DNA from 3 places in the Streptomyces araujoniae genome. Region 3 is predicted to be linked to each of the others. Evidence: riboswitches for the same ligand, from Rfam matches in the RefSeq annotation. Region 3 holds a riboswitch; each other region holds the start of a gene.
What was found. Region 3 has a riboswitch for cyclic di-AMP ahead of ACQ9ZG_RS26350 (M23 family metallopeptidase). Riboswitches for the same ligand answer to the same signal wherever they lie in the genome.
Positions count from the first base shown of each region.

Region 1: it holds a riboswitch for cyclic di-AMP, as region 3 does, so the genes downstream of both, ACQ9ZG_RS32135 (transglycosylase SLT domain-containing protein) here and ACQ9ZG_RS26350 (M23 family metallopeptidase) in region 3, are expected to answer to the same signal.
Region 2: it holds a riboswitch for cyclic di-AMP, as region 3 does, so the genes downstream of both, ACQ9ZG_RS12205 (transglycosylase family protein) here and ACQ9ZG_RS26350 (M23 family metallopeptidase) in region 3, are expected to answer to the same signal.

Region 1 covers NZ_CP194070.1:7,604,574-7,611,564, forward strand. Annotated here, with positions in the region: gene ACQ9ZG_RS32125 (SpoIIE family protein phosphatase) at 1-2,189, shown strand, start outside; gene ACQ9ZG_RS32130 (FAD-dependent oxidoreductase) at 2,244-3,605, opposite strand; cyclic di-AMP (ydaO/yuaA leader) riboswitch at 4,106-4,266, shown strand; gene ACQ9ZG_RS32135 (transglycosylase SLT domain-containing protein) at 4,270-5,109, shown strand; gene ACQ9ZG_RS32140 (GMC oxidoreductase) at 5,268-6,911, shown strand.
Region 2 covers NZ_CP194070.1:2,881,958-2,888,948, reverse strand. Annotated here, with positions in the region: gene ACQ9ZG_RS12225 (nucleoside triphosphate pyrophosphohydrolase) at 1-937, shown strand, start outside; gene ACQ9ZG_RS12220 (cytochrome P450 family protein) at 1,200-2,501, shown strand; gene ACQ9ZG_RS12215 (hypothetical protein) at 2,505-2,666, opposite strand; gene ACQ9ZG_RS12210 (transglycosylase family protein) at 2,710-3,762, shown strand; cyclic di-AMP (ydaO/yuaA leader) riboswitch at 4,054-4,247, shown strand; gene ACQ9ZG_RS12205 (transglycosylase family protein) at 4,253-4,969, shown strand; gene eno (phosphopyruvate hydratase) at 5,328-6,608, shown strand; gene ACQ9ZG_RS12195 (FtsB family cell division protein) at 6,719-6,991, shown strand, end outside.
Region 3 covers NZ_CP194070.1:6,102,387-6,109,377, forward strand. Annotated here, with positions in the region: gene ACQ9ZG_RS26335 (DNA gyrase/topoisomerase IV subunit A) at 1-1,474, opposite strand, end outside; gene ACQ9ZG_RS26340 (M16 family metallopeptidase) at 1,735-3,090, shown strand; gene ACQ9ZG_RS26345 (M16 family metallopeptidase) at 3,117-4,487, shown strand; cyclic di-AMP (ydaO/yuaA leader) riboswitch at 4,702-4,870, shown strand; gene ACQ9ZG_RS26350 (M23 family metallopeptidase) at 4,885-5,700, shown strand; gene ACQ9ZG_RS26355 (GntR family transcriptional regulator) at 6,007-6,717, shown strand; gene ACQ9ZG_RS26360 (HPr family phosphocarrier protein) at 6,862-6,991, opposite strand, start outside.

The DNA of each region.
Region 1 (6,991 bases), 1.5 Mb from region 3:
CCGTCCTGCGTACCGCCACCCCCGGCGAGGAGGTCGCCCCGGCCGTCGGGGAACGGCTGATGCGCCTGGGCCGCCGGCTGGGAGCCGCACTCGCGGACCTGGAGTCGCGGTCCTTCCCCGTCCTCTGGGAGGGCGAGCCGATCCCCGTCCAGCTGCCGGCCGCCCCGGCGCCGCCCGTGAGGGTCGGCAGCTTCGACTGGGACCTGTACTCCGGGGGCCTCACCGCCGACGACGACCTGTGCGCGATCTTCGGCACCGAACCGGAGGAGTTCCCCGGTACCGTCGACGCCCTCGCGGAACGCCTCGTACCGGAGGACGTGTACGGGCTCTGGGCACTGGCCCGGCAGGCGGTGGAATCCGCCGATCCGGTGGTGCGGCGGATGCGGCTGCGCGGGCCCGACGGCCGCTACCACCTGCTGGAGCTCTCCGGCCGGTGGACCCACCCGGACGGCGGGAGCACCGAGAGCCGTCTGACCGGCTTCGTGGTCGACTTCGGCGCCGGGCCCGTCATCGCGGAGGCGGCCGACCGGCTGCCCCGGGGCATCGTCTCGCTGGACCGGATCGGCCGTATCACCTACGCCAACGCGCTCGCGGAGGAGCTGCTCGACCGCCCCCGGGCGGAGCTGTTGGGCCATGTGGTGTGGGAGGTGCTGCCGTGGTTCGGGCATCCCGCGTACGAGGACCACTGCCGGGCGGCCCTGGTCGCCGACGAACCCGTCCACTTCCTCGCCCGCCGGGACCCCTCCGTCTGGCTCTCGGTCTCCCTCTACCCGGGCCAGGACGGGCTGAGCGCGGTCTTCCAGGCCACCGAGCAGCCCGCGTACACACCCGGCTCCGTCACCGCGCCCGGTCTGGGCATCGGCTCCACCGCCGACCGCTCCTCCGCGCTCTACCGCCCGGTCGCCCTGGCCATCGCGCTCACCGAGGCGGTCACGGCCCGTCAGGTCTCCGCCGTCGTGACCGAGGAGCTGCTGCCCGCGTTCGGCGGCCGGCAGCTGGCCATCTACCTCCTGAGCGAGCGTCACCTCCACCTCGCCTGGGAGACCGGCTTCCCCAAGGGCTTCCTCGACCGGTTCGACGGGGTCGGACTCGATGTCCCCATCCCGGGTGTGGAGACCCTGACCACCGGCCGCCCGATCTTCTTCGAGTCCATGCAGCGGCTGGCCGACGCCTACCCGGGGATCCCGATGGAGACCGATGTCGGGGCACGGGCGTTCCTGCCGCTGATCGCCTCGGGGCGGCCCGTCGGATCGTGCATCCTCGGCTTCGACCGGCCGCGCGGGTTCAGCCCGGAGGAGCGCACCGTTCTGACCGCCCTCGCCGGGCTGATCGCCCAGGCCCTGCAACGCGCGCAGCGGTACGACAGCGAGTCGGCACTCGCCCGCGGGCTCCAGGACGCCCTGCTCCCGCACCGGCTGCCGGAGGCGGAGGGGGTCGACACGCTCGGGCGCTATCTCTCCGGCACCCAGCACATGGAGGTGGGCGGCGACTGGTACGACGTCATCGAGACCGGCCACGAACTCGCCCTGGTCATCGGGGACGTCCAGGGACACGGTGTGTCGGCGGCCGCCACCATGGGACAACTGCGCAGTGCGGTACGGGCGTTCGCCCTGAGCAACCACGATCCGCAGGAGGTGGTGAGCGGCACCAACCGGCTGCTCATCGACCTGGACCCGGGACAGTTCGCCAGTTGCTGCTACATCGCGCTGGACCCGCTCACCGGACGCGCCCGTGCCGTGCGGGCGGGCCACCCGCAGCCGGTGCTGCGCCACGCCGACGGCCGGACCGAGGTGCTCGACCTGCCCGGCGGCATCGTGCTCGGCATCGACGGGCAGGCGACCTACCCGGTCACCGAGCTGACCCTCGCACCCGGCGCCATGCTGGCCCTCTTCACCGACGGGCTCATCGAGCGCCCCGGGACCGACATCGACGAGGGCATCGAACGGCTGCGCGCCACGATCGAGGGGGTCGGCTCCGCGCCGCTGGCCGAGACCGCGAACCGGGTGATCGGGGAGGCCCGGCAGGCCACGGACCGCCCCGACGACATCGCCCTGCTGCTGGCGGCCCGCTGGACGCACCCGCCGCGGAAGCCGCCGCCACCGGCTCCCGGAACCGCCCCGCCCGGCCTGTGGCGGACCTTCCGCGGGCCGGGTCCCGGCGGCGCGAGGAGCACCCCGGACCCGGCCTGACGGGCACCGGCCCCGTACAGGTCAGGTGCCCGTACGGGGCCGGTGCCGTGAGGATCACGCGCCCGAGGCGTCCAGCATGCCCTCGCGCTCCACGACCTTGATCCGCTCACGGCCCTGGGCCGCGCCGAGCGCCTGCTCGTGGGCGTCCAGCCGGTGCCAGCCCTCCCACGTCGTGTAGCGGACGTTCCGGCTCTCCAGGAAGGCCTCCACGGCCTCCGGGGCGGGCGTCGCCGGCTCGGGCAGCCGTCCGGCGGCGAGGTCCTCCAGGAGGCAGGCGACCGTCTCGTTGGCGTCGCCCTTGGTGTGGCCGATCAGACCGATCGGGCCGCGCTTGATCCAGCCGGTGACGTAGACCGAGGCCATGTGCTCGTCGCCGGAGACGACCCGGCCCGCCTCGTGCGGGACCGTGCCGGAGGCCACGTCGAAGGGGAGCTTGGGCAGTTCCTCCGAGTAGTAGCCGACGGCCCGGTAGACGCTCTGCATCTCCCAGTCGGTGAACCTGCCGGTGCCCCGGACGTTGCCGGTGCCGTCCAGCTCGGTGCGCTCGGTGCGCAGCGCGGTGACCTTGCCGTCCTCGCCGAGGATCTCGACCGGGGACTCGAAGAAGTGCAGGAAGAGCTTGTGCGGACGGTCGCCGGTATCGCGGATCGCCCAGTTCTCCAGGGTCTGCGCGACCATGTTGGCCTGCTTGTTCTCCCGCCGGGTGGCGATGGAGCCCTCGTCGTAGTCGATGTCCTCGGGGTTGACGATGACCTCGATGTTGGGGGAGTGGTCCAGCTCCCGCAGCTCCATCGGGCTGAACTTGGCCTGCGCCGGGCCACGCCGCCCGAACACATGCACCTCCAGCGCCTTGTTCGCCTTGAGGCCCTGGTACACGTTGTCCGGGATCTCGGTCGGCAGCAGCTCGTCCGCCGTCTTGGCCAGCACCCGGGCCACGTCCAGCGCCACGTTGCCGACGCCGAGGACGGCGACCTTCTCGGCGGTCAGCGGCCAGGTGCGCGGGACCTCGGGGTGGCCGTCGTACCAGGAGACGAACTCGGCCGCGCCGTAGGAGCCGTCCAGCCCGATGCCGGGGATGTCCAGCGCCCGGTCGGCCTCGGCGCCGGTGGAGAAGATCACCGCGTCGTAGAAGGAGCGCAGGTCGTCCAGGTCGATGTCGTTCGGGTAGCTGACGTTGCCGAAGAGACGGATCTGCGGCTTGTCCAGCACCTGGTGCAGCGCCTTGACGATGCCCTTGATCCGGGGGTGGTCGGGGGCCACTCCGTAGCGGATCAGGCCGAAGGGAGCGGGCATGCGCTCGAACAGGTCGATCGAGACACCCGGGTCCTGGCAGACCTCGGATTTGAGCAGCGCGTCCGCAGCGTAGATACCGGCGGGGCCGGCTCCGACAATGGCGACGCGGACGGGGCGTGTCATGGCGTGTTGATCCTTAAGGCGGGCGAACGCGGGCAGGTCAGGCAGGTCGGGCAGGTTACAGAGTACGCGGCAAGTAAGGGTGGGCTTACTAGTGTCCACCCCACACGGTAAGCCAAGGCCGCGTGAGGCTCCCGACCCACCCTACGGAACCGCCCGATAAGTCCGTTTCTTCGGGTCGTTATGGGTGATTTGGGTCTTTGATTACCGAATTCCATAAAAGGGCCATTGGGTGCCTTGGGTCGCTTTGGCCTTACCCGTTCCGGCCGCCTCCGCCCGGAGTGGTGAGCGTCACGTCCCGGGGGTGCGGACGCAGAAGCGGAGCGTTCGGTTCCCTTCTCCGTGAAGAGAGTTGACGCCGTGACGGAACCGGGCCGGCCGGGAATTCCGCTCATTCGATCTTGCGGAAAAAGAAGATCCGGAATTCGGGGCTTGTTCCGCCCGATGTTTTTCGCCTACGGTCACGGTCAATCCGGATGGAACGCCGAATCCTGCCGCCGTCCGGGAATCCGCAACCCACTCACGTACGGCAGGAGCGGGGGACCCAGGTAAGTCGCCGATCCGGTCTCCGGAGCGGCTAGGGGTGAAGTCGCACGTCCCGTGCGGCCAGACATCTCCCGTCTGAACCCGACAGCTCACCCCGTAGGCGCCGGAGAGGAAATTCCCCATGCCCGCACCGGGTAAGCACCGCCGTCCCAAGTCCGTCTCGCTGGGCCGTGGCATCGCCGCCGTGACCACGGGTGGAGCCGTTCTGGCCCTTCCCGTCCTCGGCGCCACCACCGCCTCCGCCGCCCCCGCTCCGTCCGTCGCGGAAAAGGCCGTAACATCCGTCTCCGTGACCGCCCAGGCGAATTCCGTGACGAAGGCCGCGCCCGCCAAGCATTCCGTGGTGTCCGGCGAATCGCTTTCCAAGATCGCCCGCGACTATTCCGTCAGCGGCGGCTGGAAGAAGCTCTACGAAGGCAACCGGAAGGTCATCGGGGAGAACCCGCACCTTATTCACCCGGGTATCACCCTCACCGTCGGCGCCAAGGCTGCCGCCCCGTCAGACGCCAAGGCCGGAAAGGCCGGCAAGTCGGCCCCGACCGCCGACCGCGCCGCCTCGGCCGAGCGTGCCGACCGCTCCGCGCGTGCCGCCGCCCCCGCCGCCCAGGCTGCCCCGGCCGCCGCCGCCCCGACCGCGTACACCAACGACCTCGACGGCTGGATCAAGGAGTCGCTGGCGGTCATGGCCCAGCACGGCATCCCCGGCAGCTACGAGGGCATCCACCGCAACATCATCCGCGAGTCCTCGGGCAACCCGAACGCGATCAACAACTGGGACTCCAACGCGGCCAAGGGCACCCCGTCCAAGGGGCTGCTCCAGGTCATCGACCCGACCTTCCGCGCCTACCACGTGCCCGGCACCTCGACCGACAGCTACGACCCGGTCGCCAACATCGTCGCCGCGTGCAACTACGCCGCGGACCGCTACGGCTCGATCGACAACGTCTTCGGCGCCTACTGATCACCGGGCGCACCCGGCGTACGACAGCCCGAGGGGCCCCGGACCGCACGGTCCGGGGCCCCTCTCGCGTGCCGGGAAGTTACCCCCAAGTTTCTCGTGACTTACCACGCGATCAGCAGTAGAACCTGTTGCATTCTGCCGAGAGTGAGGTAGGTCATATGGGCGACACTGTCCAGCACAACGACGTCTCGAAAGGCGTCTCCCGTCGACGTTTCATCACGGGAACAGGTTCTCTTCTGGGGGTCGCGGCGCTCGCCGGGCCCACCGCCCCGGTCTGGGCCGCGCCCCGTACGGCGGCGGCCCCCATCGGCTCCGGAGCCCATGTGCCGGTGCTGGTCGTCGGCACCGGCTACGGCGGCTCGGTGGCCGCGCTCCGGCTCGCCCAGGCCGGTACGGACGTGCACATGGTCGAGATGGGCATGGCCTGGGACACCCCGGGCGCGGACGGCAAGATCTTCGCCAACACCACCCGGCCCGACGACCGCTCGTTCTGGCTGCGCACCCGGACCAAGCAGCCGCTGAGCAACTTCCTCGGCTTCCCGATCGACAGACAGGTCAACCGCTACACCGGGATCCTGGACGCCGAGGAGTTCGCCGGCATCACCGTCTACCAGGGGCGTGGCGTCGGCGGCGGCTCGCTGGTCAACGGCGGCATGGCCGTCACCCCGAAGCGGGAGAACTTCGCCGCCGTCCTCCCGACGGTGGACGCCGGCGAGATGTACCGCACCTACTACCCCCGGGCCAACGCCGACCTCGGGGTCTCCACCATCGACCCCGCCTGGTTCGACACGGTCGACTGCTACCAGTACGCGAGGGTCGGCCGGAAGCACGCCCAGCGCGCCGGCTTCCCCTTCCTCTTCGTCCCCGCCGTCTACGACTGGGACTACATGAAGCAGGAGGCCGCCGGGACCGTACCGAGATCAGCGCTGGACGCCGAGATCCTCTACGGCAACAACTACGGCAAGAAGTCGCTCCAGAAGACCTACATCGAGCGGATCAGGGCCACCGGCCGGGTCACCGTCACCCCGCTGCACAAGGTCACCCGCGTCTCCCCGGCCTCCGGCGGCGGCTACACGGTCCTCATCGACCAGCTGGACACCACCGGCCGGACCACCGCCACCAAGACCGTCACCGCCGGCAAGGTCTTCTTCGCGGCGGGCAGCGTCGGCACCAGCAAGCTCCTCGTCGGGCTGAAGGCCACCGGCGCGCTGCCGCTGCTCAACGACGAGATCGGCAAGGGCTGGGGCGACAACGGCAACGTCATGTGCGGCCGGGCCAACCACCTCTGGGACCCGACGGGGAAGGTGCAGTCCTCCATCCCCACCGCCGGCATCGACAACTGGGACGCGGGCGGAGCCTTCGCCGAGGTCGCCCCGCTGCCCACCGGGATCGAGACCTGGGCCTCGTTCTACCTCTCGATCACCAAGAACCCGCACCGCGCCCGCTTCACCTGGAACGCGGCGGCGGGACGGGCCGAGCTGGACTGGCAGACGGCGTGGAAGCAGCCGTCCATCGACGCGGCGAAGACCATCTTCGACCGCATCAACAAGAAGGAGGGGACGATCTACCGCACGGACCTCTTCGGAGTCCACAAGATCTGGGGCGACCACCTGACCTACCACCCCCTGGGCGGCGCGGTCCTCGACAAGGCCACCGACAACTACGGGCGGCTGCACGGCTACCCGGGCCTGTACGTCATCGACGGGGCGCTGATCCCCGGCAACACCACCGTCAACCCGTTCGTCACGATCACCGCGCTCGCCGAGCGCAACATCGAGCGGATCATCGCCGCCGACCTGTAGGCGCCGAGGGCGCCGCGGTCGGCGTGTACGGAGAGCCCGGGGCCGGGAGTGCCAACCCGGCGGCCCCGGACTCCGCCCAG
Region 2 (6,991 bases), 3.2 Mb from region 3:
CCTGCTCACCGCCAGCCACCGGGTCGCGCCCGGCCTGCTCTCCTGGCCGGCCTGGCAGACGCTGCACGCCGCCGACCGGGTCCTGTGCGCCGACCCGGACCACCCGCAGCTGCCCTACCTCCGCGAGGCGGGCGTCCACGTCGAGCACGCGGCCCCGTCGGCCGGTGAACTGGTGGACGCCTGCGCGGGGGGCCGCACGGTGGTGGTCCTGACCGGCGGCGAGGGGAACCAGCCCCTCACCGACGGCCTGGCCCGGCTCGGCGGCTCGGGCCGGGTGGCCATGCCGGACCTGGAACTGCTCCCCGGCTCGTACGACCTCCCCGGCGCCCGCCTCCTGGACCTGGTCCAGGTCATGGACCGGATCCGCCGCGTGTGCCCGTGGACCTCGCGGCGGACGCACCGGGGCCTCGCGAAGTACGCCATCGAGGAGGCGTACGAACTGGTCGAGGCGATCGAGGACGGCGACCGGACCGAGCTGCGCGAGGAACTGGGAGACGTACTCCTCCAGGTCGTCTTCCACGCGCGCATCGCGGAGGAGGACCCCGAGGAGCCCTTCGACGTGGACGACGTGGCGGGCGGCCTCGTCGAGAAGCTGATCCACCGCCACCCGCACGTCTTCGGCGACGAGACCGCCGAGACCCCGGAGGACGTCCACGCCCACTGGCTCCGCACCAAGGCCATCGAGAAGCAGCGCACCTCGGTCACCGAGGGCGTCCCCCTCGGCCAGCCCGGCCTGGCCCTCGCCGCCAAGCTCGGCAGCCGCGCCCGCACGGCCGGTCTCGACGTCCCCCTCCCCACGGGCGACACCATCGGCTACGAACTCCTCGCCCTGGCCGTCGCCGCCGAGGCGACCGGCACCGACCCGGAGGCCGCCCTCCGTGCGGCGGCCCGCGCCTACCGGGACGCGATCGTGGCGGCGGAGGGCGGGGCGGGTTAGTACGGCCCCATCAGGGGCGTCGTGAAGGGCGGGGACGGGCGGGCCCGACGGACGGGAGGTGCCGAAGGACACGGCGGTCGGCGTGGACAACTGCCGCCGTACGGTGGCTGGACGGCCTGGAAGGCCACGGGGGCGAGCACGGGCTGACCCCGGGGATCCTCGCGGACCTCCCACGGCCGCGCGTGCCGGTGCCGGCCACGACGGACGGAGGCCTTCCCCCGCTCCGCGCGGCCACCGCCACCCCGCCCGATACGGTCGTGGAGTGAACGACACCCCCGCCTGCCCCCGCACCGCAGCCCCCGAAAGCGCCCCCGAACTCTTCACCTGGGAGTTCGCCACCGACCCCTACCCCGCCTACGCCTGGCTCCGGGAGCACAGCCCCGTGCACCGCACCGCGCTGCCCAGCGGGGTCGAGGCCTGGCTCGTGACGCGGTACGGGGATGCCAAGCAGGCGCTCGCGGACGCGCGGCTCTCCAAGGATCCGGCGAACCACGCGGGGTCCGCGGCCGCCAAGGGGAAGACGGGGATCCCGGGGGAGCGCAAGGCGGAGTTGATGACGCATCTCCTCAACATCGACCCGCCGGACCACACCCGGCTGCGCCGGCTCGTATCCAAGGCGTTCACCCCGCGCCGGGTCGCGGAGTTCGCGCCCCGGGTGCAGGAGCTGACCGACCGGCTGATCGACGACTTCGTCGAGAAGGGGGAGGCGGACCTCATCCACGACTTCGCCTTCCCGCTCCCCATCTACGCCATCTGCGATCTGCTCGGCGTCCCGCGCGAGGACCAGGACGACTTCCGGGACTGGGCGGGCATGATGATCCGCCACGGCGGCGGCCCGCGCGGCGGGGTGGCGCGGTCGGTGAAGAAGATGCGCGGCTATCTCGCCGAACTCATCCACCGGAAGCGGGAGAACCCCGGCGACGACCTGATCTCCGGGCTGATCCGGGCCAGCGACCACGGCGAGCACCTCACCGAGAACGAGGCCGCGGCGATGGCGTTCATCCTGCTCTTCGCCGGGTTCGAGACGACGGTCAATCTGATCGGGAACGGTACGTACGCCCTGCTGCGCCATCCCGAACAGCGCGCCCGGCTCGAAGAGTCGCTGGCAGCCGGCGAGAGTGCGCTGCTGGCCACCGGGATCGAGGAGCTGCTCCGGTTCGACGGGCCGGTGGAGCTGGCGACCTGGCGGTACGCCACCGAGGCGCTGACGCTCGGCGGGCAGGAGATCGCGGCCGGGGATCCGGTGTTGGTGGTGCTGGCGGCGGCGGACCGGGACCCGGAGCGGTTCACGGATCCGGACACGCTCGATCTGTCACGGAGTGACAATCAGCATCTCGGCTACGGTCACGGAATCCATTACTGCCTGGGAGCGCCGCTGGCCCGGCTGGAGGGCCAGGCGGCGGTCGCGACGCTGCTGAAACGCCTTCCTGGCCTGCGACTTGCGGCAGAACCTGCCGATTTGCGCTGGCGCGGCGGGCTCATCATGCGTGGACTGCGCACGCTGCCGGTGCAGTTCGAGCCGGGACGCCGGCTCGGGGAAGGTGACACGCTGTCACCTCTGTGACTTTCACGTGATCTGCGCTGCACCGACTTGTGACATGCGTTCGAGTCCCGCTAGGTTCACGGTTCGACGCGTCGGCCGGCCGTTCACCGTTGGCCCGTCCGTCACTTGCGCAACCTGCGCCACGCGCACGCGCAACGGCTCCACGCCCACGCGCATCAGCTTCATGCTCCTCAGTTCCTGCTTGTCAGTCGCACGGAAGGCAAACTCCATGGGCTCCGCGAACGGCAGACACCGCCGCCCTCGTCAGGCACCCGCCATCGTCGTCGCCGCAGGGGTGACCGGATCGGCCATCGCTCTTCCGCTCCTCGGCGCGACCGGCGCACACGCGGCCGACGCCACCACCTGGGACCGGGTCGCGGAGTGCGAGAGCGGCGGCATGTGGAGTGCCGACCTCGGCAACGGCTACTACGGCGGGCTCCAGTTCTCGCAGGAGACCTGGTCGGCGTACGGAGGCACCGCCTACGCGGAGCGGGCCGACCTCGCCAGCCGCTCGCAGCAGATAGCCGTCGCGGAGAAGGTCCTGGCGGACAAGGGTCCGCAGGCGTGGCCGAGCTGCGCGGTCATCTCGGGCCTCGCGGTGGACGGCAGCCTGCCCGGCGTCGACCCCGGTACGACGCCCTCCGCCGACCCCACCCAGGACCCGACGACCGCTCCGGCGGACGAAGCGGATGAAAAGGGTGAAGCGGGAGAGTCCGGTGAAAAGGATTCAACTGGCGTGGGCGGTAAGCCCGGCAGCACCGGCACGGGCGAGAAGGGGGACGGGACGGGCGGCGGCAGCGATGCGCTCGACCCCTCCGGTGAGTCTTCCGCCCCGCCCGCCACCGGGAAGACCGGGAAGGCCGGTGAGGCCGGTTCCCCCGACGCCTCCCGGCCCTCCATCCCCGACCGCTCCGGCGGCGGCAAGCACCGGGGCGCCCCGGCTCCCGAGGAGACCGGGGCGGTGGGCGAGGACGGCCCCCGTGAGTCCGGCCGGCACGCCTCGCGGGGTGCGGGCGACGCGCGGGACGGCGGCGCGGTCGCCGGGGGCGGGTACACCGTGCAGCCCGGCGACAACCTCTGGGCCATCGCTGACGCACAGGAACTTCCCCAGGGGTGGACCGGCCTGTACGAGGCCAACAAGGACATTCTGGGCTCCGACCCGGACCTGATCCTTCCCGGCCAGAGCCTGGACCTGGGGCTGGGCGAGGACGCTGCGGAAGGTGCCGGTGCGGCGGCCGGCGAGACCGCCGACGAGGCCGCCGAGGCGCCTGCCGCCAACTGATCGAACCCGGCGAAACACCTCAAAATCGAGGGCAGTTCAGAGGCCTATGTCCACTTATGCGTAAGTGAGACATGGGTCTCTTTGCTTCAACTGGCACGTCATGGCCGCCCGCTCGGCGGAGATCCCCTCCGACCTGCGGAAACGGCCCGTCAAGGTCAGGCGGTAAGCCTCGATTGGGGCGCTATGTCCGTCTTTGAATGTCGGGGTTGCCTGTGTTTACGGTCGGAGCCGCTCGCACCGCGGGCCCCGTCGACCGTCACGCCGAATCCTGCCGTCGGTCGGAGGGAACAGACGCGTAAAGCGCCGTAGGCAGGAGCGGGGGACCCAGGTAGGCCGCCGGGTCCGCACGGCCTCGTCGACGTCCAGGACGGAGACGGGAACGTACGGGACCGGCTTGGGGTGAAGCCGCGCGCAAGGTCGCGCGGCCGGGCAACTCATCAGTCCGAACCCGACAGCTCACCTCGTAGGCGTCGGTGAGGAGATTCGTTCCATGCTGCTGAACAGCAAGGGCAAGCACCGCCGCCCGTCCAAGGCCACCCGTCTCGCCACCCTGGTCGGCGTCACCGGTGCCGCCGTGGCCGTCCCGCTGATGGGCGCCACCAACGCCTCCGCCGCCTCCGTCTCCACCTGGGACGCCGTCGCCCAGTGCGAGTCCGGTGGCAACTGGTCCATCAACACCGGCAACGGCTACTACGGCGGGCTGCAGTTCTCGCAGTCCAGCTGGGCCGCCGCCGGCGGTACGCAGTACGCCCCGCGCGCCGACCTGGCCACCAAGGGCCAGCAGATAGCCACCGCCGAGCGCCTGCTCGACATGCAGGGTCCGGGCGCCTGGGCCTGCGCCGGTGCCGGCGGTCTCACCAACGACGGCGTGGACCCGGGCGTGAGCACCGGCTCCGGCCAGTCCACCGCCAAGACGCAGAAGGCGCAGCCCGAGCGCAAGGCCGAGCAGCCCACCACGCGCAGCGAGCAGCGCACCGCCCCGGCCGCCCCCAAGGCCGAGAGCTCCAAGAAGACCGTCACCACGCCGACCGGCAAGAAGGTCAAGAAGGGCGACGGCGAGTACAAGGTCGTGGCCGGTGACACCCTGAGCAAGATCGCTCAGAAGGAAGGCGTCAAGGGCGGCTGGAGCAAGCTCTTCAAGCTCAACGACGACATCGTCCAGGACGCGGACCTGATCTACCCGGGTCAGCAGCTGCACCTGAAGTAACCGCAGCGTCTCCTCCCCGGAGGGAGGGGGTCCGGCGGCACCCTCCCTCGCACGGCTCCCCGGCCCGGCGCGCTACTCCCCCCGTGCGCGCCGGGCCGGGGCATGTCCGTGTGGGGGGCCCGCGTTCCCGGGGTCCGAGGGGCTCCTCCGGCCGGGGATGCGTTCACCTCTTGTCGGCAGCGCTTATTACCGGCCAGTAGATTTCTGGAGTTTTGTCCCGTCATGCGGGTCCTTGGGTCCTTTTTCGTCCCAGGAGGCGGGCGGTCGGCCGACTGACGCGGCCGGGCCGGTTAGGCTCGTGTCGCAAGGCCACAGTGACCCTGCACAACCAGTGTCATATCCCAGAAGGAGATGCCTCGTGCCGTCCATCGACGTCGTCGTAGCCAGGGAAATCCTCGACTCCCGGGGCAACCCCACGGTCGAGGTCGAGGTCGGCCTCGACGACGGCAGCACCGGCCGTGCTGCTGTTCCGTCCGGCGCCTCCACCGGTGCGTTCGAGGCCATCGAGCTTCGCGACGGTGACCCCAACCGCTACCTGGGCAAGGGTGTCGAGAAGGCCGTCCTCGCCGTCATCGAGCAGATCGGCCCGGAGCTGGTCGGCTACGACGCCACCGAGCAGCGCCTCATCGACCAGGCGATGTTCGACCTGGACGCCACCGAGAACAAGGCCTCGCTCGGCGCGAACGCCATCCTCGGCGTCTCGCTCGCCGTCGCCCACGCCGCCTCCGAGGCATCCGACCTGCCGCTCTTCCGCTACCTCGGCGGCCCGAACGCGCACCTGCTGCCCGTTCCGATGATGAACATCCTGAACGGCGGCTCGCACGCCGACTCCAACGTGGACATCCAGGAGTTCATGATCGCGCCGATCGGCGCGGAGTCCTTCTCCGAGGCCCTGCGCTGGGGCGCGGAGGTCTACCACACGCTGAAGAAGGTCCTCAAGACCAAGGGCCTGTCCACCGGACTCGGTGACGAGGGCGGCTTCGCCCCGAACCTGGAGTCCAACCGCGCCGCCCTGGACCTCATCGTCGAGGCCATCAAGGAGGCCGGTTACGTCCCGGGCCGCGACATCGCGCTCGCGCTCGACGTCGCCGCGTCCGAGTTCTACAAGGACGGCGTCTACGAGTTCGAGGGCAAGTCCCGCTCGGCCGCCGAGATGACCGAGTACTACGAGGAGCTGGTCTCCGCGTACCCGCTGGTCTCCATCGAGGACCCCCTGTACGAGGACGACTGGGCCGGCTGGAAGGTCATCACCGACCGCATCGGCGCCAAGGTGCAGATCGTCGGCGACGACCTCTTCGTCACCAACCCGGAGCGGCTGGCCCGCGGCATCGAGGAGGGCTCCGCCAACGCCCTGCTCGTCAAGGTCAACCAGATCGGTTCGCTGACCGAGACCCTGGACGCCGTCGAGCTGGCCCAGCGCAACGGCTTCAAGTGCATGATGTCGCACCGCTCCGGCGAGACCGAGGACGTCACCATCGCGGACCTCGCCGTCGCCGTGAACTGCGGCCAGATCAAGACCGGCGCCCCGGCCCGCTCGGACCGCGTCGCCAAGTACAACCAGCTGCTGCGCATCGAGGAGATCCTCGACGACGCCGCCGTGTACGCGGGCCGCTCCGCCTTCCCGCGCTTCAAGGGCTGACCGGCCCCCGGGGCTGACCCGTAGCCGTAAGACGGTAGCCTCCGTCCGTCCCCGCACCCGGTCCCGTACCGTGTGCGGGGACGGACGTGCGTAACGGGGAGGCGGGAGACATGGCCGGGAAGGACCGCGACCGGTTCTCCACCGCGACCAGGCTGCGGGTGCTCGGCGAGCAGACCGCCGCCCGCGTCTACCGCTCCCAGAACCGCCGTCAGGCCCGCCGCTCCCGGCTGACCGGCCGGGCCGCCTTCCTGGCGCTGGTGGTCTGCTCCCTGGTGGTCGCGCTCGCCTACCCGATGCGCCAGTACGTCTCCCAGCGCGACGAGATCGCCGAGCAGGAGCGGCTCGCTCAGGAGGCGAAGGTGCGCACCGAGGAGCTGCGGGAC
Region 3 (6,991 bases):
TGCCGAACTTCTTCGCCACCGCCGCCAGCTCCGAGGAGACCAGCTTGCGCAGCTCCGCGTCCGACTCCAGGATCGCCGTCAGCGCGTCGATCTCGCTCTTGAGCTTGTCCCGCTCGCCCTCCAGCTCGATCCGGTCGAAGCGGGTGAGCCGGCGCAGCGGGGTGTCCAGGATGTACTGCGTCTGGACCTCGCTCAGCGAGAAGCGCTCCATCAGGCGCTCCTTGGCCTGCGCCGAGTTGTCGCTGTCCCGGATGATCCGGATGACCTCGTCGATGTCGAGGAGGGCGACGAGCAGCCCCTCCACCAGATGCAGCCGGTCCCGGCGCTTGCCCCGACGGAACTCGCTGCGCCGGCGCACCACCTCGAAGCGGTGGTCGAGATAGACCTCCAGCAGCTCCTTGAGGCCCAGGGTGAGCGGCTGGCCGTCGACCAGCGCCACGTTGTTGATGCCGAAGGACTCCTCCATCGGCGTCAGTTTGTAGAGCTGCTCCAGCACCGCTTCCGGCACGAAGCCGTTCTTCACCTCGATGACCAGCCGCAGGCCGTGCGCCCGGTCGGTGAGGTCCTTGACGTCCGCGATGCCCTGGAGCTTCTTCGCCGAGACCAGGTCCTTGATCTTGGCGATCACCTTCTCCGGGCCGACGGTGAAGGGCAGTTCGGTGACGACGAGGCCCTTGCGGCGGGGTGTCACGTTCTCCACGGTCACGGTGGCACGGATCTTGAACGTGCCGCGGCCCGATGTGTACGCGTCCTTGATCCCGCCCAGGCCGACGATCCGGCCGCCGGTCGGCAGGTCGGGGCCGGGGACGAAACGCATCAGCGTCTCGATGTCGGCGCCCGGGTGCTTGATCAGGTGGCGGGCGGCCGCGATGACCTCGCCCAGGTTGTGCGGGGGCATGTTGGTGGCCATGCCGACCGCGATGCCCGAGACGCCGTTGACCAGGAGGTTGGGGTAGGCGGCGGGCAGGACGACCGGCTCGCGCTCCTGGCCGTCGTAGTTCGACTGGAAGTCGACCGTGTCCTCGTCGATCGCCTCCGTCATCAGGGAGGTGGCGTCGGCCATCCGGCACTCGGTGTACCGCATCGCGGCCGGCGGGTCGTCGTTGCCCAGCGAGCCGAAGTTGCCGTGGCCGTCGACCAGGGGCAGCCGCATCGAGAAGGGCTGGGCCATCCGCACCAGCGCGTCGTAGATCGACGCGTCACCGTGGGGGTGCAGCTTGCCCATGACCTCGCCGACGACGCGCGCGCACTTCACATAGCCGCGGTCCGGGCGCAGCCCCATCTCGTTCATCTGGGACACGATGCGCCGGTGCACCGGCTTCATGCCGTCGCGGGCGTCGGGCAGGGCCCTGGAGTAGATCACCGAGTACGCGTACTCGAGGAAGGAGCCCTGCATTTCGTCGACGACGTCGATGTCGAGGATCTTCTCCTCGAAGTCGTCCGGCGGCGGGGTCTTCGTGCTACGGCGGGCCATCGCGGCTGCGACTCCTTCTCGGATTCACGGATTCTGATCGGACAACCTGGGGTACTGATGCGGACCATTGTGGACCTCCGCACTGACAACGCGGACCTCGACCCGTCCGAAGCCGTGCCGGGCGGCACGGCCCGGGACACCATCGACGGAAACTTCCGCGGAACGGGAACTTCGCCAGGTGCCGGTGCGCTTGCTTAGAGTGGCAGGTCTGGCAGGGAGTACCGGTCAGGAAGTCCAGTATCGCGATCGAAGGGACGTACATGCCCATGGGTCACACGGCCACCGCACAGGCCGGCTCCGGCGGCTTGACAGCGACCGAGCACCGCCTGGCCAACGGCCTGCGTGTGGTGCTCTCCGAGGACCATCTGACCCCGGTCGCCGCGGTCTGCCTCTGGTACGACGTCGGTTCGCGCCACGAGGTCAAGGGACGCACCGGTCTGGCTCACCTCTTCGAGCACCTGATGTTCCAGGGCTCGGGCCAGGTCAAGGGGAACGGTCACTTCGAGCTGGTCCAGGGGGCCGGCGGCTCGCTCAACGGGACGACCAGCTTCGAGCGGACCAACTACTTCGAGACCATGCCCACCCACCAGGTGGAGCTGGCCCTCTGGCTGGAGGCCGACCGCATGGGCTCCCTCCTCGCCGCCCTGGACGAGGAGTCCATGGAGAACCAGCGCGACGTCGTCAAGAACGAACGCCGCCAGCGCTACGACAACGTGCCCTACGGCACCGCGTTCGAGAAGCTCACCGCCCTCGCCTACCCCGAGGGCCACCCGTACCACCACACCCCGATCGGCTCCATGGCCGACCTGGACGCGGCCACCCTGGAGGACGCCCGCGCGTTCTTCCGTACGTACTACGCGCCCAACAACGCGGTGCTGTCGGTCGTCGGCGACATCGACCCCGAGCAGACCCTCGCCTGGATCGAGAAGTACTTCGGCTCCATCCCGTCCCACGACGGCAAGCAGCCCCCGCGCGACGGCACCCTGCCCGAGATCATCGGCGAGCAGCTGCGCGAAGTGGTCCACGAGGAGGTCCCGGCGCGCGCCCTGATGGCCGCCTACCGCCTCCCGCACGACGGCACCCGCGCCGCCGACGCGGCCGACCTGGCGCTCACCGTGCTCGGCGGCGGTGAGTCCTCCCGGCTGCACAACCGCCTGGTCCGCCGCGACCGTACGGCGGTGGCGGCGGGGTTCGGGCTGCTGCGGCTCGCCGGGGCGCCCTCGCTGGGCTGGCTGGACGTGAAGACCTCCGGCGGTGTCGCGGTGGAGACGATCGAGACCGCGGTCGACGAGGAGCTGGCCCGGTTCGCCGCCGAGGGGCCCACCCCGGAGGAAATGGAGCGCGCCCAGGCCCAGTTGGAGCGCGAGTGGCTGGACCGGCTGGGGACGGTCGCGGGCCGCGCCGACGAACTCTGCCGCTACGCGGTGCTGTTCGGTGACCCGCAGCTCGCCCTGACCGCCGTGGGCCGGGTGCTGGACGTCACCGCCGAGGAGGTGCGCCAGGCGGCCGCGGCGGCCCTGCGCCCCGACAACCGGGCGGTGCTCGTCTACGAGCCGGTCGAGCCTGCCGAGGACGGGGACGAGGCCACCGACGCGCCCGAGGGGACGGACAAGTGAGCGACGCCGCCGTGACTGGAGTAGCCATGGAGTACCACCCGCAGCCGACCCCGGGCACCGCCCGGCCGTGGGCCTTCCCCGCCCCCGAGCGCGGCGCCCTGCCCAACGGGCTGACCGTGCTGCGCTGCCACCGCCCCGGCCAGCAGGTCGTGGCCGTGGAGATCTTCCTGGACGCGCCGCTGGACGCCGAGCCCGAGGGCCTGGACGGCGTGGCCACGATCATGTCGCGCGCGCTCTCCGAGGGCACCGACAAGCACAGCGCCGAGGAGTTCGCCGCCGAGCTGGAGCGGTGCGGCGCCACCCTGGACGCCCACGCCGACCACCCCGGCGTCCGGGTCTCCCTGGAGGTCCCGGCCTCCCGGCTGGCCAAGGCGCTCGGCCTGGTCGCGGAGGCCCTGCGCGCCCCGGCCTTCGCCGAGAGCGAGATCGAGCGGCTCGTCGGCAACCGGCTCGACGAGATCCCGCACGAGCAGGCCAACCCGTCCCGGCGCGCCGCCAAGCAGCTCTCCAAGGAGCTGTTCCCGGCCACCGCCCGGATGTCCCGCCCCCGGCTGGGCACCGAGGAGACCGTGCGGCGGATCGACGCGGCCGCCGTGCGCGCCTTCTTCGACGCCCATGTCCGCCCGGCCACCGCGACGGCCGTGATCGTCGGTGACCTGACCGGCATCGACCTGGACGCCCTGCTCGCCGACACCCTCGGCGACTGGTCGGGCGACGCGGGCCAGGCCCGCCCGGTCGCCCCGATCACCGCCGACGACGCCGGTCGCGTCGTCATCGTGGACCGCCCCGGCGCGGTCCAGACCCAGCTGCTGATCGGCCGCATCGGCCCGGACCGCCACGAGAGCGTCTGGCCCGCCCAGGTGCTCGGCTCCTACTGCCTGGGCGGCACCCTCACCTCCCGGCTGGACCGGGTGCTGCGCGAGGAGAAGGGCTACACCTACGGCGTGCGGGCCTTCGCCCAGGTCCTGCGCTCCGCCGGGCCCGACGCGGGCGGTGCGGCGATGCTCGCCATCAGCGGTTCGGTGGACACCGAGTCCACCGGCCCGGCCCTGGACGACCTCTGGAAGGTCCTGCGCACGCTGGCCGCCGAAGGGCTTACCGACGCCGAGCGCGAGACGGCCGTGCAGAACCTGGTGGGCGTCGCCCCGCTCAAGTTCGAGACGGCCGCCTCGGTCGCGAGCACCCTGGCCGACCAGGTCGAGCAGCACCTCCCCGACGACTACCAGGCCCAGCTGTACGCCCGCCTCGCGGAGACGGGCACCGTGGAGGCGACCGCGGCCGTGGTCAACGCCTTCCCGGTGGACCGGCTGGTCACGGTCCTGGTCGGGGACGCGGCGCAGATCGCGGAGCCGGTGAAGGCGCTCGGCATCGGAGAGGTGACCGTCGTCAGCGGCTGACACCGCACCGGCGCGGCAGAAGGAACGAGGGTCCCGGTTCGCCGGGGCCCTCGCTTTTTGCGCGTTAAGTCCCAAATGTGCCTCTTCCTCCAAGAGGGTGACGATCTGCCCTGTGGGATGCGCGACAAACCCCCCTGTCCGTTTGGTGATGCGCAGCCGCCCCGCCTAGCGTCGGCCCGGCTGTCCGCCACCCGTATGCCGCACCCGCGGCGCCGGGCAGCCATCGCCGAGTCCCCGTCAGGCGCGAGCCTGGGGAGCCGGGGACCCACACGCAGTCCCTGGGGTGAATCGGATCCCCGTGCCGCGAACCGGCCCGGGAGTCCGTAGGAGACCTTCCTGCTCCGAACCCGTCAGCTAACCCGGTAGGCGAGAAGGAAGGAAAGGATCCAGCCCCTCCATGGCGTTCACCCGTGCCACCGGGAAGCACCGTGCCCCGAGCCGCCTGACCCGCCGCAGCGCCCATGTCGCCGGCGTCACGGCCCTGGCCACCACCGGCGTCCTCGGCACCCTCGCCTCGCCGGCCACCGCGGCGGACTCCGAGGCCGCCCGGACCGTCGAGACCGGACTCACCCAGGCCATCACCCTCGACGCCACGCTCGCCGAGCGGCTCGACGCCCAGGCCCGCGCCCAGCACCAGCAGGCGGCCGACGCGGCCAGGGCGAAGGCCAAGGCCGCCGCGGAAGCCAAGGCCAAGGCCGAGAAGGCCCGGGCGAAGGCGGAGGCGGAGCGCAAGGCCGAGGCCCGCGCGAAGGAGATCCGCGAGGAGAAGGCCCGGGCCGCCCGCGCCGCCGAGCGCGCCCGCCTCAACGCCTTCCACCTCCCCGTCGCCGGGTCCTACGTCACCACCGGCTACAAGTCGGGCGGCGCCCTCTGGTCCTCCGGCAGCCACTCCGGCGTGGACTTCCGCGCCGCCTCCGGCAGCTCCGTCGTCGCGGTCGGCGCCGGTACGGTCGTCGAGGCCGGCTGGGGCGGGGCGTACGGCAACAACGTGGTGCTCCGGATGGCCGACGGCACGTACACCCAGTACGGCCACCTCTCCTCGATCACCGTCTCCGTCGGCCAGAGCGTCACCTCCGGCCAGCAGGTCGGCCTCTCCGGCTCCACCGGCAACTCCACCGGCCCGCACCTGCACTTCGAGGCCCGGACCACCCCGGAGTACGGCTCGGACATGGACCCGGTCGCCTACCTGCGCTCGCACGGCGTCAACGTCTGACGCGCACGGCACCGACGCCCGGCCCGGGCAAGCGGTCCGGCGAACCGGCCCCACGGTCCGGTCGGGCCCCACGGTCCCGTCCGGCCCCACGGTCCGGTCGGGCCCCACGGTCCCGTCCGGCCCCACGGTCCGGTCGGGCCCCACGGTCCCGTCCGGCCCCACGGTCCGGTCCCGCGCCTTCCGGAATCCGCCAGAAGATATCCCTCGATTCCGACCCGCCATCGGAAATTGCGGCGGATTGCAATAGAGTCACGGAACAGGTGTCGGCCGGCCGCGTCTCGCGGGGATTATGGCGGAGGTTCGGACATGCGCATTCCCGCGCAATCGGTATGCACGGCAATCCGTGACGACATCGTCTCCGGTGTCTACGAACGCGGCAGCCGCCTCACCGAGGAACTGCTGGCGCGGCGGTACGGGGTCTCCCGCGTCCCGGTGCGCGAGGCGCTGCGCACGCTGGAGTCCGAGGGCTTCGTCGTCACCCGCAGGCACGCCGGGGCCTGCGTCGCCGAGCCCACCGAGCAGGAGGCCGCCGACCTGCTGGAGATCCGGATGCTCCTGGAGCCGCTCGGCGCGGCCCGGGCCGCCCAGCGCCGGACGGAGGCCCACCTCAAGGTGCTCCGCGGCCTGGTCCGGCTGGGCCAGGAGCGGGCCCGCCGGGGCGAGGGGGAGGACCTGCGGGCGCTGGGCGGCTGGTTCCACGAGACCCTCGCCCAGGCCTCCGGCAGCCCCGGCCTCATCGCCCTGCTCACCCAGCTCAGGCACAAGACCGCGTGGATGTACGCCGTCGAGCAGCCGGCCCGCCCCGTCGACTCCTGGGCCGAGCACGGTGCCATCGTGGACGCGGTGGCGCGCGGCGACGCGGAGCGGGCGAGGGCGCTGGCCGCCCAGCACGCGGAACGGTCGGCCGCGGCCCACCGGCTCCGCCGCCGCCCGGACCGGCCCGGCCGTCACCCGGCGCCGCGGTCCCGGGTGAGTTCTTCGCAACACGGCGTAAACATTGCGAGTGCCCGCCATTAACAAGGAAGCCGTATACAAAGAGAAGTAATTCCGGGGGCTTTTCCGTGCTGCCCTCGAATAGCCGGTCGCGGGTCGGGCCCGGGTGCGGAATAAAGAAAGAGCCGTGGTCCCCTCAGGGGATCCACGGCTCAGTCCTCCGTACCGTCAGACGGTTTCGGGCAGCTCCTCGAGACCCTCGGCGACCAGCTTCGCCAGACGGTCCAGGGCGGCCTCGGCGTCGTCCGCGTCCGAGGCGAGCACGATCTCCTCGCCGCCCTGGGCGCCCAGGCCCAGC